4 regions of the Paucibacter sp. XJ19-41 genome follow, and region 3 is predicted to be linked to each of the others. Evidence: predicted binding sites of a transcription regulator. Region 3 holds the regulator's gene; each other region holds the start of a gene.
What was found. Region 3 encodes sigma-54, which starts transcription at its own class of promoters, with help from an activator protein. Its sites were predicted from a motif close to TGGCANGNAANCTGCTTT; they were not measured.
Positions count from the first base shown of each region.

Region 1 (3,702 bases), on a different contig from region 3:
ACCATATAGGCACCGACCAGGCCGGCCACGGCCGCGTTGATGTGCACCACGGTGCCACCGGCGAAGTCCAGCGCGCCCCATTGCCAGATCAGGCCGGCCTTGCCGGTCATCTCGGCAGCCACCTCGGCCGAGGCATAGGCATCCGGGCCCATCCAGAACCAGACCATATGCGCCATCGGCAGATAGCTGAAGGTGAACCAGATCGCCATGAACAGCAGCACGGCGCCGAACTTGATGCGCTCGGCGAAGGCGCCGACGATCAGGCAGGCGGTGATGCCGGCAAAGGTGGCCTGGAAGGCGGCGAACACGATCTCGGGGATGTAGACACCCTTGCTGAAGGTGGCCGCGTTGGCAAAGGTGCCGGCCGCGTTGTCCCAGATGCCCTTCATGAAAAGGCGATCAAAGCCGCCGATGAAGGCATTGCCCTCGGTGAAGGCCAGGCTGTAGCCGTAGATGACCCACAGCACGACGATCATCGAGAAGGTGACCATCACCTGCATCAGCACCGACAGCATGTTCTTGCTGCGCACCAGGCCGCCGTAGAACAGCGCCAGGCCCGGCACCGTCATCATGATGACGAGCAGGGTGCAGACCATCATCCAGGCGGTGTCGCCCTTGTTGGGCACGGGGGCGGGAGCAGCGGCGGCTGCGTCGGCCGCCGGGGCAGCCACGGCGGCCACCGCTTCGGAGGCCGCTGCGACGACCGCCGAGGCGGCCTCGGCGAGGGCGGGCGCGGAAGCAGCCGCGTCTTGGGCCCAGGCTGCAGGGGCGAACACCGCCGCAGCCAGCGCCAGGCTGGCAAGTAGTTTCTTCATGAAGAATCTCCGGGGATTTGTCTGTCTAGTCTTGTGATCGGTGAAGCTCAGAGCGCGTCGGCCCCGGTCTCGCCGGTGCGGATGCGCACCACCTGGTCCAGCGGCGAGACAAAGATCTTGCCGTCGCCGATCTTGCCGGTGCGGGCCGAGGCCTCGATGGCCTCGATGACCTGCTCGACCACCGCATCGTCGACCGCCGCCTCGACCTTGACCTTGGGCAGGAAGTCGACGACGTACTCGGCGCCGCGATACAGCTCGGTGTGGCCCTTCTGGCGGCCGAAGCCCTTGACCTCGGTGACGGTCAGGCCCTGCACGCCGATGGCGCTCAGCGCCTCGCGCACTTCGTCAAGCTTGAAGGGCTTGATGATGGCGGTGATCAGTTTCATTGCGTTCTCCTCACACGGTTTCAGAAGTTGTACTTGACGCTGACCACGACCGCGTTCTTGCCCAGGAACTTGTCCTTGACGGTGTAGAAGCCCTTGTCAGCGTCGGTGCCGACCAGCGCGATGCTGGGCACCAGGCCGCTGAAGTCCTTGGACAGCGCCAGCGAATAGTCGGTGTAGGAACCCACACCGCGCGAGGGGCCGTCAATGCGCTGGTAGCCGATATGGGGCGCCAGCATCCAGCCGTCCATCACTTCGAAGCTGGCCGACAGATCGGCATACCAGCTGTTCTTGCTGTCGGCGTTGCCGAAGGTGTCGGTGACCGCGTGCGAGTACTTGGCCGTGAACGGGCCATAGCTCAGCGCGCCATAGATCTCGGTGGTGTTGGCGCTGGTCGGCAGCTTGTTGCTCGGGTAGATGTAGGTCAGTACACCGATGTCGAGATTGACACCCTTGCTGATCTCGGTCTTGTAGCCGCCGTAGAGGTCGACCTCGACCTTGGCGTCGCCGCCAACGTCCTTGATCCAATTGATCGTCGAAGCCCAGGCGCCCACATAGAAGCCGCTCGGGTGCGCATAGTCCAGCCCGCCTTGCAGCGCCGGCTTCAGCCGGGTCTGCGAGATGCCGCGGTAGCGGTAGTCGCTGGTCAGGCTCGCGTTGAAGGCGACCGATGCGTCCTGAGCCTGGGCCGGCAGCGCACCGAGGGTCATGGCGGCGGCAAGCGTGGCAAGAATCAACTTCATGCGGGACTCCTAGCTGTTTGGAGGGGGAGGAAGCAGGTTCGATCCGGGGATTGCAGCTTCCGTGCCAGGCTCGGCGCCCCAGGCGAAACCGGGAAAGAGGCCCGGATCGCGCAGCGATGCACCAAAAGAGGATGGCCACGCTCGATGCCCGCACTTGGTGCAAGCACTTCATTGGTGCGCCAACGACGGCCCGCCGGGCGCGGCAAACGTGCAGAATCCACCCAGGATCGGTACGCACCGGTCCCGGGGAGGAGGCTATGTCTCTGGCCGTCGTACACAGCCGGGCGCTGGACGGGCTGGCCGCCGCGCCGGTCAGCGTCGAGGTGCATCTGGCCAATGGGCTGCCGATGTTCACCCTGGTGGGCCTGGCCGAGACCGAGGTCAAGGAGTCGCGCGAGCGGGTGCGCGCGGCCCTGCTGAACAGCGGCCTGAGCTTCCCCCACAACCGCCGCATCACGGTCAACCTGGCCCCGGCCGACCTGCCCAAGGAGGGTGGCCGCTTCGATCTGCCGATTGCACTGGGCATCCTGGCGGCCAGCGAACAGATCGACCCCGAGCGGCTGCAAGACATGGAATGCGCCGGCGAGCTGTCGCTGGCCGGCGAGCTGCGGCCGGTGCGCGGCGCGCTGGCGATGAGCCTGGCGCTGCGCCAGTCGGGCCTGGCCCGCGATCTGGTCCTGCCCGAGGCGAATGCCGCCGAGGCGGCCCTGGTCGGCGGCGTGGCGGTGTTCGGCGCCGCCCATCTGCTGGACCTGGTGGCCGCGCTGAGCCCGGGCGGCGATGGGTCGCCGCTGCAGCGCGCCCGCCCCGCCACCGTCTCGCTGGCCCCGGATGCCGCCCCCGATCTGCGCGATATCAAGGGCCAGGCCGGCCCGAAGCGGGCGCTGGAGATCGCCGCCGCCGGCGCGCTGAACCTCTTGCTGATCGGCCCGCCGGGCACCGGCAAATCGATGCTGGCCCAGCGCCTGCTGGGGCTCTTGCCACCGCTGGACGAGGAGCAGGCACTGGAGTCGGCGGCGGTGCTGAGCCTGGCCGGCCAGTTCGAGCCGGCGCTGTGGGGGCGGCGCGTGCTGCGCGCGCCGCACCACAGCGCCTCCAGCGTGGCCCTGGTGGGCGGTGGCTCGCCACCGAGGCCGGGCGAGATCACGCTGGCCCAGCACGGCGTGCTCTTTCTCGATGAGCTGCCCGAGTACCCCCGGGCCGCGCTGGAGGCCTTGCGCGAGCCGATGGAGAACGGCCGCATCCTGATCGCCCGCGCCGCCCGGCATGCCGAGTTCCCGGCCCGCTTTCAGCTCGTCGCGGCCATGAACCCCTGCCCCTGCGGTCAGCTGGGCAATCCGCTGGGCGAATGCCGCTGCTCGCCGGACCAGGTCTCGCGCTACCAGCGCCGGCTCAGCGGCCCTTTTCTGGACCGGCTCGACCTGCTGGTCGAGGTGCCGGTGCTGCCGCCCCAGGTGCTGGCGGCCGCGCCGGACGGCGAGCCCTCGGCCGTGGTCGCCGCTCGCGTCGCGGCCGCCCGTGAACTGGCCCTGGCCCGCCAGGGCTGCTGCAATGCGCTGCTGAGCCCCGCCCTGCTGGAGGCGCATGCCCAGGCCGAGCCGGCCGCTGCCGCGCTGTTGCAGAAAACCGCCACCCGGCTGGGCTGGTCGGGGCGCGGCTACCACCGGGTGCTGCGGGTCGCGCGCACGATTGCCGATCTGGCCGCCAGCCCCTTGATTGCACCGGCGCATATGGCCGAGGCCGTGCAGCTGCGGCGCGGTC
Region 1 is NZ_JAQOWX010000037.1:3,737-7,438, forward strand. It holds gene amt (ammonium transporter) at 1-815, opposite strand, end outside; gene PO768_RS11740 (P-II family nitrogen regulator) at 863-1,201, opposite strand; gene PO768_RS11745 (TorF family putative porin) at 1,222-1,941, opposite strand; gene PO768_RS11750 (YifB family Mg chelatase-like AAA ATPase) at 2,199-3,702, shown strand, end outside.
Region 1: the regulator sigma-54 is predicted to act here: its motif matches at 1,991-2,008, upstream of PO768_RS11745 (TorF family putative porin).

Region 2 (3,702 bases), on a different contig from region 3:
CGCGCTCCGGGCCGGGCTCGGTGATCTCGCGGTTGTCGCACAGCAGCACGCCGGACGTGGGCCGCAGCAGGCCGGCGATCAGGTTCAGCAAGGTGCTCTTGCCGCAGCCCGAATGGCCGATCAAGGTGATGAACTCGCCCTTCTGGACCTGCAGATGGATGTCGCGCAGCGCGTGGAACTGGCCCTTGCGGGTGTTGAACACCATCTCGGCCGACTGTACTTCGATAAAGGCCTTGTTTGCACTCATGATGTCGGCTCCGTCAGTCGTTGTAGGAGAAGTGCTTGGCCACCGCCATCAGCAGCCATTCGAGGGCCAGGCCGACGATGCCGATCACGAAGATCGCGATGATGATGTGCTGGACATTGAGGTTGTTCCATTCGTCCCAGACCCAGAAGCCGATGCCGACACCGCCGGTCAGCATCTCGGCCGCGACGATCACCAGCCAGGCCGTGCCGACCGAGAGGCGCACGCCGGTGAGCATGTAGGGCAGCACGGCAGGGAACAGGATCTTGCTGATGATCTTCCACTCGCTGAGCTTGAGCACCCGCGCGACGTTCAGATAGTCCTCGGGCACCCGCTGCACACCCACCGCGGTGTTGACCACCATCGGCCAGATCGAGCAGATGAAGATGGTCCAGATCGCGGCCGGGTTGGCGCTCTTGAAGACCAGGAGGCCGATCGGCAGCCAGGCCAGCGGCGAGACCGGCTTGAGCAGGCTGATCAGCGGCGAGCACATGCGGTTGGCGAACTCGAAGCGGCCGATGATGAAGCCCAGCGGGATGCCTACCGCCGCGGCCAGGCCGAAGCCTACCGCCACGCGCTGCAGCGAGAACAGAATGTTCCAGCCTATGCCCTGGTCGTTCGGCCCATTGCTGTAGAAGGGGTCGGCGAACAGCTTGACGGCGGCAGCGAAGGTAGCGCCGGGCGTCGGGAAGCTGCCGCCTTTTTGCGTCAGCAGCCCCCAGATGCCTATCAACAGCGCCAGGCCCAGTACCGGTGGCAGCACGCGCATCCACAGGCTGTTCATGTCGAGGTGGCGGCGCGGCCTGGGAGCGGGCGCAACAACGCCCGCAGCCAGCACCGTCGGTGCGTCGGGCGTCGGCAGCGACACCGAGATCGGGCCGCTGCTGCTGGCCTCGCTCGGCGAATGAAAAACGGCACTGACCATGGGGAGCTCCTTAGGCTTTGACGCGGAATCCATCGGCATACTTGGCGGGGTCCTTGCCGTCCCAGACCACACCGTCGATCAGCTTGGAGCTGCGCATCAACTCCTTGGGCACGCTGATCTTCAGCTGGCTGGCGGCCTGCTTGTAGAGCTCCACCTGGTTGATCTGCTTGGCCACGCCCAGATAGTCCGGGTGCTCCTTGATCAGGCCCCAGCGCTTGTGCTGGGTCAGGAACCACATGCCGTCGGACAGCCAGGGGAAGTTCACCGCGCCGTCGTTGAAGAACTTCATGTGGTTGGGGTCGTCCCAGGTCTTGCCCAGGCCGTTCTGGTAGCGGCCCAGGATGCGCTGGTTGATCGCGTCGACGCCGGTGTTGACATAGCTCTTCTCGGCGATGGTGTCGGCCATCTTCAGCTTGTTCTGCAGGCCGGCATCGATCCAGCGGCTGGCCTCCAGCACGGCCATGATGACGGCGCGCGCGGTGTTCGGGTATTTCTTGACGAAGTCGCCAGTGGTGCCCAGCACCTTCTCGGGGTGATCCTTCCAGATGTCCTGCGTGGTCACCGCGGTGATGCCGATGCCGTCGACGATAGCGCGGTGGCCCCAGGGCTCGCCGACGCAATAGCCGTCCATATTGCCGACCCGCATATTCGCCACCATCTGCGGCGGCGGCACGGTGATGACCTTTGCATCCTTCATCGGATTGATGCCGACGCTGGCCAGCCAGTAGTACAGCCACATCGCGTGAGTACCGGTCGGAAAGGTCTGCGCGAAGGTGTACTCGCGCTTCTCCTTGCCCATCAGCGAGGCCAGGCTGGCGCCGTCGACCGCGCCCTTATCGGCCAGCTTCTTCGACAAGGTGATCGCCTGGCCGTTGTTGTTCAGCGTCATCAGCACGGCCATGTCTTTCTTCGGCCCGCTGACACCCAGGTGCACGCCATAGATCAGGCCGTAGAGCACATGGGCCATGTCGAGCTCGCCGTTGACCAGCTTGTCGCGCACACCGGCCCAGGAGGCTTCCTTGGTCGGAATGATCTTGATGCCGTATTTCTTGTCGAAGCCCAGCACCGAGGCCATCACCACCGAGGCGCAGTCGGTCAGCGGGATGAAGCCGATGCGCACCTCCTCCTTCTCCGGCTTGTCGGAGCCGGCCGCCCAAACCTGGGGGCTCAGACTGCCGACGGCCGCTGCCGCCGCACCGCCCACCAGGAGCTTGCGTCGCTCTTCACTCATGAGCCCACCATCCTTCGACGTATTGCTGAAACGCATTGAGAAGACCTCCGAGACAAACCAGAAATGGAAAAAGGCGCCACGATCACCTGCCACCCGTGCAACGAGCGGAGGAGATCGGACGCCTTTGTCCTAGAACCTTGTTGAGAGCGAGGCCCACGCCGTTGCGGGCCTCGTGGTCTGTCTAGCAGGAGCCGTGCCAGCGGCATGCCCAGGCAGCAACGCAAGCGGCTGCGCGAAAAGCGCACCGATTGCCGGCGCGATGCGCCAGCCTGGTGCGATCGGGCCTCATGTCGGGCCTCATGTGGGGCGCAGCAGGTTCTGGGCACCGATGACACGCTCCGCGACTTCGACCAGCGGCACGCCGCGATCCATCGCCAGGCGGCGCAGGCGCTTGTAGGCGGCGTCCTCGTCCAGGCCCGTCTCGCTCATCAGAATGCCTTTGGCACGCTCGATCAGCTTGCGCGCGCTGAGCTGGGCCTGGGCCTTGTCGAGTTGCTGGCGCAACGCCAGGTCCTGCTCGAAGCGGGCGATCGCCACCTGCAGCACCGGCGCCAGGCGGTCCGGGCGCAGCCCCGCCACCACATAGGCGCTGACCCCGGCCTTCAGCGCCCGACGCATCGGGTCGTCGCTACCGTCCTCGGAGAACACCACCACCGGCCGCGGCATCTGCGCATTCAAGGTGGCCAGGTTCTCCATCGTGTCGCGCGTCGGCGACTCGCTGTCGACGATCACCACATCGGGCTTGAGCCGCAGCACGCAGTCATGGATCAAGGTCGCCGAATCGATCACGCCGACGACATCGCAGCCCTGCCGTGCCAGCTCCTGCTGGATCAGATCGACCCGGTGCGCGCCGTCATCGATCAGCAGCACGCGCAGGCCAGGGGTAGGAGTGTCGGACGCGGGGCTCATGGCGGATGGGGTGGATATTGCTGCGCTGCAATATCTGTGCCGCGAGCGCCACAGCAAGTTAACGTTTACGTAAACGTCAATCAAGCCCTAGAATCCGCCCACCCATGCTGCTAAAACGCGGGGAAGAAGCCCGGCCCGGCCGAGCCAGCACCGCGCAGGAGACATCCAGATGACCGATCTGTCCGCCGAGTACAAGGCCCTGGCCGAGTACCGCCCCACGCACAAGGTGCGCTTCGTCACCGCCGCCAGCCTGTTCGACGGCCACGACGCCGCGATCAACATCATGCGGCGCATCCTGCAGAGCATGGGCGCCGAGGTGATCCACCTGGGCCACAACCGCTCGGTCGACGAGGTCGTCAACGCGGCGCTGCAGGAAGATGCGCAGGGCATCGC
Region 2 is NZ_JAQOWX010000020.1:24,794-28,495, reverse strand. It holds gene PO768_RS07510 (ABC transporter ATP-binding protein) at 1-247, opposite strand, end outside; gene ntrB (nitrate ABC transporter permease) at 261-1,169, opposite strand; gene PO768_RS07500 (CmpA/NrtA family ABC transporter substrate-binding protein) at 1,180-2,400, opposite strand; gene PO768_RS07495 (ANTAR domain-containing response regulator) at 2,698-3,309, opposite strand; gene icmF (fused isobutyryl-CoA mutase/GTPase IcmF) at 3,479-3,702, shown strand, end outside.
Region 2: the regulator sigma-54 is predicted to act here: its motif matches at 2,582-2,599, upstream of PO768_RS07500 (CmpA/NrtA family ABC transporter substrate-binding protein).

Region 3 (3,702 bases):
GGGCGGGCTCCGCACAGGCCGAAAAGGCCGACCGCAACAAGCCGATCAATATCGACTACGACCGCGGCGGGGTCGACTTTGTCAAGCAGCGCACCGAGTTCAGCGGCAATGTCGTGCTCAGCAAGGGCAGCATGGTGATGCGCGCGGCCCGCATGGATGTGCGCGAGACCAGTGACGGCTACCAACAGGCCTATGCCAGCGGCGAGGCCGGCAAGCCGGTGACCTTCCGCCAGGCCCGCGATGTGCCGGGCGAGGCGGTCGAGGGCTCGGCCGACCAGGTCGAGTACGACAGCCGCTCGGACACCGTGCGCTTCGTCGGCAATGCGGTGGTGCGGCGCATGCGCGGCGCCACCGTGGCGGACGAGGTGGTCGGTGCGGTGATCCATTACGACAACCGCTCTGAGGTCTTCAGCATCGAGGGCGGGCAGGCCTCGCCCCATCCGGCCGGCCGTGGCCGCATGGTGCTGATGCCACGCGCGGCGGCGGCCTCCGAGCCGGCCGCCTCCGAGCCGGCCCTGCCGCTGCAGACCAGCCCGGGCTTGCAACAGCCGCGCAAGCCTTCATGACGGCCGCCCCCCCGGAACCCAGCGCCGCCCTCAGCCGCCTGGAGGCCGAGGGCCTGCAGAAAAGCTATGGTGTGCGCAAGGTGGTCAAGAACGTCCATCTCGATGTGCACAGCGGCGAGGTGGTCGGCCTGCTCGGCCCCAACGGCGCCGGCAAGACCACCAGCTTCTACATGATCGTCGGCCTGGTGCGCGCCGATGCAGGCGAGATCCGCATCGACGGCCAGGCCGTGCAGCGCCTGCCCATTCACCAGCGCTCGCGCCTGGGCCTGTCCTATCTGCCGCAGGAGGCCTCGATCTTCCGCAAGCTGACGGTCGAGGAGAACATCCGCGCGGTGCTGGAATTGCAGCAGGACGAGAACGGCCGCGCCTGGTCGAGCGCCCGCATCAACGAGGCGCTGGAGAAGCTGCTGGACGAGCTGAGCATCGAGAAGCTGCGCGACAGCCCGGCGCCGGCGCTCTCCGGCGGCGAGCGCCGCCGTGTCGAGATCGCCCGCGCGCTGGCCACCCAGCCCCGTTTCATCCTGCTGGACGAACCCTTCGCCGGCGTCGATCCGATCGCGGTGCTGGAGATCCAGCGCATCATCCGCTTCCTGAAGAGCCGCGGCATCGGTGTGCTGATCACCGACCACAATGTGCGCGAGACCCTGGGCATCTGCGACCGCGCCTACATCATCAGCGAGGGCACGGTGCTGGCCGAGGGCACGCCGCACGAGATCGTCGACAACGCCGACGTGCGCAAGGTCTATCTGGGCGAACATTTCCGAATGTAAGCCCATGAAGCAAAGCTTACAGGTCCGCCTCAGCCAGCATCTGGCGCTCACACCCCAGCTGCAGCAATCGATTCGCCTGCTGCAGTTGTCCACTCTGGAGCTGAACCAGGAAGTCGAGCAGATGCTGGCGCAGAACCCGCTGCTCGAAACGGAGGAGGAATTCCCCGACGCACCGGCCGCTGCCGAGCTGCCAGAGATCCGCAAGGCGCAGGACGAGATCGGCGCCGACAGCGGCGCCGGCGAGCCCGAGACCACGCCCGAGATCCAGGCCGAGGACTTCGGCGCCACCGAGCGCGAGGACTGGGAAAACGGCACCGAGCGAGATGATTTCGACGGCATCCGCGAGCTGCCCAGCAATAGCGGCTCCGGCAGCGGCGACGAAGACGGCGAGCGACCCGAGCAAGACTCGCCGGGCCTGAGCCTGCAGGAGCACCTGAACCAGCAGCTGGCCGGCATGATGCTGAGCCCAGAGGATCGCGCCGCGCTCTATGTGCTGATCGAGTCGCTCAACGAGGACGGCTATCTGGAGGACAGCCTCGAAGAGCTGGTTGAATCGTTGGCCGGCGAGGCGGATCCAGAGGCGCGTGACGAGTTGCTCGACCGGCTGCGCTGCGCCCTCAACTGGCTGCAAAGCCTGGAACCGCTGGGCGTCGGCGCCCGCGACCTGCCCGAGTGCCTGATCCTGCAGCTGCGCGCCCAGCCGCGCAGCGAGGCCCAGGTGGTGGCCATCCTGGTGTGCAAGCAACATCTGGAACTGCTGGCCAAGCGCGATCTGAAGAAGCTGATGGCGCTGACCGGCGCCGACGAGGCCTTGCTGCGCGAGGCCCAGACGCTGATCACCAGCCTCGAACCCAAGCCCGGCCGCCAGTTTGCCCGCGGCCAGGCCCAGGCGGTGATCCCGGACGTGATCGTTCACAAGGTCGGCCGCGAGTTCCGCGTGATGCTGAACCCCGAGGTGGCGCCCAAGCTGCGCATCAACGAGCTCTATGCCCAGGCGCTGCGCGCCACCCGCGGCGGCGTCAGCAACTCGCCGCTGGGCGCCCAGCTGCAGGAGGCGCGCTGGTTCATCAAGAACATCCAGCAGCGCTTCGACACCATCCTGCGTGTCTCACAGGCCATCGTCGAGCGGCAAAAAGGCTTCTTCACCCACGGCGAGCTGGCGATGAAGCCGCTGGTGCTCCGAGAAATAGCCGACGAGCTGGGCCTGCACGAGTCGACCATCTCGCGGGTGACGAATGCCAAGTACATGGCGACCCGCTTTGGCACCTTCGAGCTGAAGTACTTCTTTGGCTCCGGTCTGAACACCGAGGCCGGCGGCAATGCCTCCAGCACGGCGGTGCGCGCGTTGATCAAGCAGTTCGTCGCCGCTGAGGACGCAGCCAAGCCGCTGTCCGACAGCGCGCTATCGAACATGCTCGAAGAGCAAGGCATCCAGGTCGCACGCCGCACCGTCGCCAAGTACCGCGAAGCGCTGAAGATCGCGCCGGCGAATCTGCGCAAGGCGATGTAGCGCGGCAACGCAACGACGCGCAGATGCTCTTCACCACAGCCGCCTTCGTTGCCCTCTACCTGCCGCTGGTGCTGGCCGGATTTTTCGTCATCGGGCGTTGGAGCCATGGCGCTGCGGCCAGCTGGCTTTTTGCAGCCTCGCTATTGTTCTATGGCGTCTGGATGCCCGAGTACGTGCTGCTGCTGCTCGGCTCCATCGTCGGCAACTTCTGGATCGGCCAGGGTATTGCCGCCAAGCGCGCTGATGGCTTGATCCCGCAAGCAAAAATCTTGCTGATCGTCGGCGTCAGTGCCAATTTATTGCTGCTGGCCTACTACAAGTACGCCAACTTCTTCGTCGACAACCTCAACGCGGTGCTGGGCACGCAGTGGCAGCTCGGCGCGGTGCTGCTGCCGATTGGCATCTCTTTCTTCAGCTTCACCCAGATCGCCTTCCTGGCCGACAGCTACCAGAAGGGCACACGCGAATACCGCTTCAGTCACTACGGACTGTTCGTCACCTACTTCCCGCACCTGATCGCTGGCCCCGTGCTGCACCATGCGCAGATGATGCCGCAGTTCAGGGATCCGGCCACCTACCGCATCCAGCCCGCCATGCTGGCGGCCGGCCTGGCCATCTTCGTGCTGGGTCTGGTAAAAAAAGTCGTGCTGGCCGATGGCATCAGTCCCTACGCAGATGCCGTCTTCAATCCGGCGGACGCCGGCATGCACCCCGACTTCCACGAGGCCTGGTTGGGAGCCCTGGCCTACACCTTTCAGCTCTACTTCGATTTCTCGGGCTACTCGGACATGGCAATCGGCATCTCGCTGCTGTTCAATGTGCGCCTGCCTTTCAACTTCGACTCCCCTTACCGCGC
Region 3 is NZ_JAQOWX010000129.1:1,250-4,951, forward strand. It holds gene lptA (lipopolysaccharide transport periplasmic protein LptA) at 1-566, shown strand, start outside; gene lptB (LPS export ABC transporter ATP-binding protein) at 563-1,336, shown strand; gene PO768_RS24125 (RNA polymerase factor sigma-54) at 1,341-2,846, shown strand; gene PO768_RS24130 (MBOAT family O-acyltransferase) at 2,870-3,702, shown strand, end outside.

Region 4 (3,702 bases), on a different contig from region 3:
CTTCAGCGCTTGGCGAGCGGCAGTCCGGTCTACACAGAGATGGAATTGCAAGCCTATGTCGAGGCGGACATTCAGGCGCTGGAGCTGCTGCAGCCGGATGCGGTGGTGTCCGACTTCCGACTTTCGATGACGATTGCCGCACGCCAACTGGGCATCCCCCTACTTGCCGTCTGCAATGCGTACTGGAGTCCCTATGCGGCCGATCAGCAGGTTCGAGCACCTGATTTGCCGGCCGCAAGGTTTTTGGGTTTTCCGCTGATGGATCGGGTTTTCTCGGCTGTCTGGCCAGTGGCCAGCCGCTATCACTGCCGGGCTATCAACAAGGTCAGAGCCCGTTACGGACTGGTACCGGTCCGCTCGCTTCGAGACTATTACTGCGATGGTGATGTGGTGCTGTACTCAGATACCCCCAGCTTGGTACCAACGCATTCGCTACCGGATTCGCATCACTACATCGGCCCGATCGTTTGGTCGCCGAGCATGGCTTTGCCGGACTGGTGGGATGAAGCTTTGGCCCAGACAGCGCCGCGGGTCTATATCACACTCGGCTCGACCGGCAATGTCGATCTGCTGCCCGCCATCGTGACGGCCTGCCGTGAGGCGGGCTTGATCTGTCTTGTTGCTACCGCTGGGCGCCGCGGGCTGGGCTCGGCCCCCCCCGATGTCTATGCAGCGCCATTTCTGCCCGGTAACTTGGCGGCTGCAGCGGCCGAGTTGGTGATTTGCAATGGCGGCAACCCGACCGCTTCGCAGGCGCTCCAGATGGGCAAGCCGGTGCTTGGAATCTGCTCAAACCTGGATCAGGTGCTGAATATGATTGCAGTTCAGCGTGCTGGTGCCGGTCTGCTGATGCGAGCCGGGGAATTTTCACCTGTGCGGGCCCGGCTGTCCATTGCCGAGCTCTTGCGGCCCGAGGCTGCTTATCGAATCAGGGCTCAGGCCTTGCAGCATGAGTTTGCTGCGAATTTTGATCCGACCCGAAATTTTCCCCGCCTGCTGGCTGAGTACATAGGTTGAGCCGGCAGGCCGCAAGGCTGAGGGCTTCCAAAACAAGGAAAAAGGCCCCGAAGGGCCTTTTGTCGAACAAGCACGAGAGGCTCGCGCTTTAGGCTTGCTTGCGACGACGGGTGGTCAGTGCCAGACCAGCCAAGGCGACGCCCAGCAGGGCCAGGGCGTCAGGCTCCGGAACTTCACGAACGATCGAAGTCGAGGACACAGCGTTCAGCGCCAGCGTGTAGGTGCCGGCACCAAGGCCGAAGATGCGGATGCCGAAGCTGGCAAACACATCACCGACGTCAAAGCTGTTGTCATGCGCGCTGGGGTTGTTGCTGGTCGAGGTGTTGAAGTTCAGGTCGGAACCATCAGCAGTCTCAATGCAGGTCACGCCAGCCAGCAATCCAGACACATCGCAGTTGTTGCCTGCCGTGCCCTGCGGGCTCCAGCTGACAGAACCGCCGCCGTCATCACCCGAGCGTGTCAGCGTAAAGGTGACATTGGAATTGGTCTGGGACAGGTAGGCGCCTGCGCTGCCATCGATCTGGCTACGCTGATCAACGTCAGCCAGGAAGCTCAGGTCCAGGACAGAGCCAACGCTGCCGCCACCGACCACGATGGTGGTCTGCAGCGTGGTGTTGGATTGCTGCTCGACATTGGCCTGTGCCGAACCATTGGTATTCAGCAGCGATTCGGCAATTTGCTCCAGATTGGTCGGGACGCCGCCAACCAGCTGTGCCGAGTTGATCAGGGAGTCCGAATGGCTGTAGGTCTGGAGTTGGTTGGTGCCAACAAAGCTGAAGTCGTTCTGACCCCGGCCCACAGTCGAGCCGCCGGCGATCGCCACGCCTGCATCCAGCACCGGGCCAGCGCCGCAGTTCGTGGTGCCAAGGGCGGCGTTGCCATTACAGGCTGCGCTGGTAAATGCACCGCCAGCACTGTTGATGACCGCAGTGTTGGCTTGATTGAAGGTGTAGCCCTGTGCCGTCGAGGTCGGGTTGCCGGTGTTGCCATCGAGCACGGCGATGGCCAAATCCTGAACCTTCAGATGAGAAACGCCATAGACATAAGCGTGTGCCGACGTGGCGCCGAACAGCGCAGCACAAGCGGCCGACACCGCAGCGAGCGTGCTCAGTTTTGCTAGTTTGATCATGGTCTTCGGTCCTTTAAGAAGCGGAGACGGATATCGCCTCGGTCGCTGGAGCAAATAAAGCACAAGCCGTGCCAGATCTATTAAGTCGTTGATTTGAAACATGAAAAACTGAAAATTTCATGTGCGCGCTGACGCTGCGACTGGGTTTGTAAAGAAAACCGACAAATTCGGCTTGAGGCTGACTCAGCACGGCCTGGCGAATGCGCTCAGATCGTCTTCAGCAATCGGTCGACCTCGGTATGTGCGGGGAACTTGTCCCCCAGCTTCTCGAGGGTTTTGAGTTCGGCCATCGCTGCCGGTTTGTTGCCTGCTTGCAGCAGCAGCTTGGCCAAGTTGAGACGCAGCACTTGTTGCTCGGGCGCAAGGCTCAAGGCCTTTCGCTGCAGTTCAAGAGCGCGCTCGACTCGACCTTCTGCAGCCAAGGCTGTGGCCAGCGTATCCATCAGGCCAGGGGTGTCAGGCGCGAGCTTCAGTGCGCGTTCGGCAAACTCGGCGGCGCCCGGCTTTTTCTGTTGGGCCATGGTCCATGCGACATTGTTCAGGGCGGCAGTATTGTTGGCTTGCCGGCTCAGCACTTGGCGAAACTGCTTCTCAGCCTTTTCGTACTCCCCGCGAGTCATTGCGAGGTCGCCCAGATAGGCCATGAAGGCGATGTCCTGCGGAGAGTTGGCGAGCCAGCGGGCCGCCGTCTCGTCGGCATCCTTAGTCTGGCCTGCGGTCATCTGTGCGGCGTGAAGTCGGGTCGCGATGTCGGTACGGGGAATCTGCTGCAATGCGCGGCGGTAGCTTGCGATCATTGCCTCCGTGTTGTTGCGAGACGCCTCAATGGTCGCCTCCATTTCGTAGCCGACAACTTCCTTGGGGCGCTGCTGTTGCACCGTCTTGGCAACCCTCAAAGCATCCTGAGGTCTCTTGTCGGTCAGCGCCACTGTGATCAGCATGCGCTGTACAGGCAAGTAATTGGGATACATCTCCAGCGCTTGACGCAAGCTCTGCTCGGCCGCAGCCGAATCCTTCGCTGCCAGGTGGACGCCGGCAGTGCGAACCAAGGCGCGCGTCGAGCGCGGCTCAAGGCCGGCCAGCTTCTTGAAGCTGGCAAGGGCTTGGAGTTTTTCGCCGGCAGCTTGTTGAGCGCGGCCCAGAGCGTCTAACAGATCGGCGTTGCCGGGCAGGGCGGTGATCGCACTCTGTGCCGTCTCGAGCGCACCCTTGTGTTCCTTGTTTTGGAGTTGAAGTTCGACCAGCAGCAGTCTCGGCTCGGCCGCTTGCGGATTGAGCTTGATTGCTGCACCAAGCATGCTGGTGATCTCGGATGCGGGGGCTTTTTCGAGAATGCGGATCTTGGTCTGGCCCAGCAGGGCCGCCAGATTCTGCGGGTCGGCGGCAAGCATCGCATCGAAGCGTTTTTTTGCATCGGCTGGCTTGTTTGCCTGCAGATCCAGCGTAGCCAGGCTTGTCACGGCAGGCAGGTAAACCGGATCCAGGCTCAGGGCTTTCTCGAAGCTGCTGCGGGCTGCCGCAACATCGTTGCGAGCCAGATTTACCCGGCCCCGCAG
Region 4 is NZ_JAQOWX010000003.1:280-3,981, forward strand. It holds gene PO768_RS01385 (glycosyltransferase) at 1-1,017, shown strand, start outside; gene PO768_RS01390 (EDSAP-1 family PEP-CTERM protein) at 1,106-2,146, opposite strand; gene prsT (XrtA/PEP-CTERM system TPR-repeat protein PrsT) at 2,353-3,702, opposite strand, start outside.
Region 4: the regulator sigma-54 is predicted to act here: its motif matches at 2,203-2,220, upstream of PO768_RS01390 (EDSAP-1 family PEP-CTERM protein).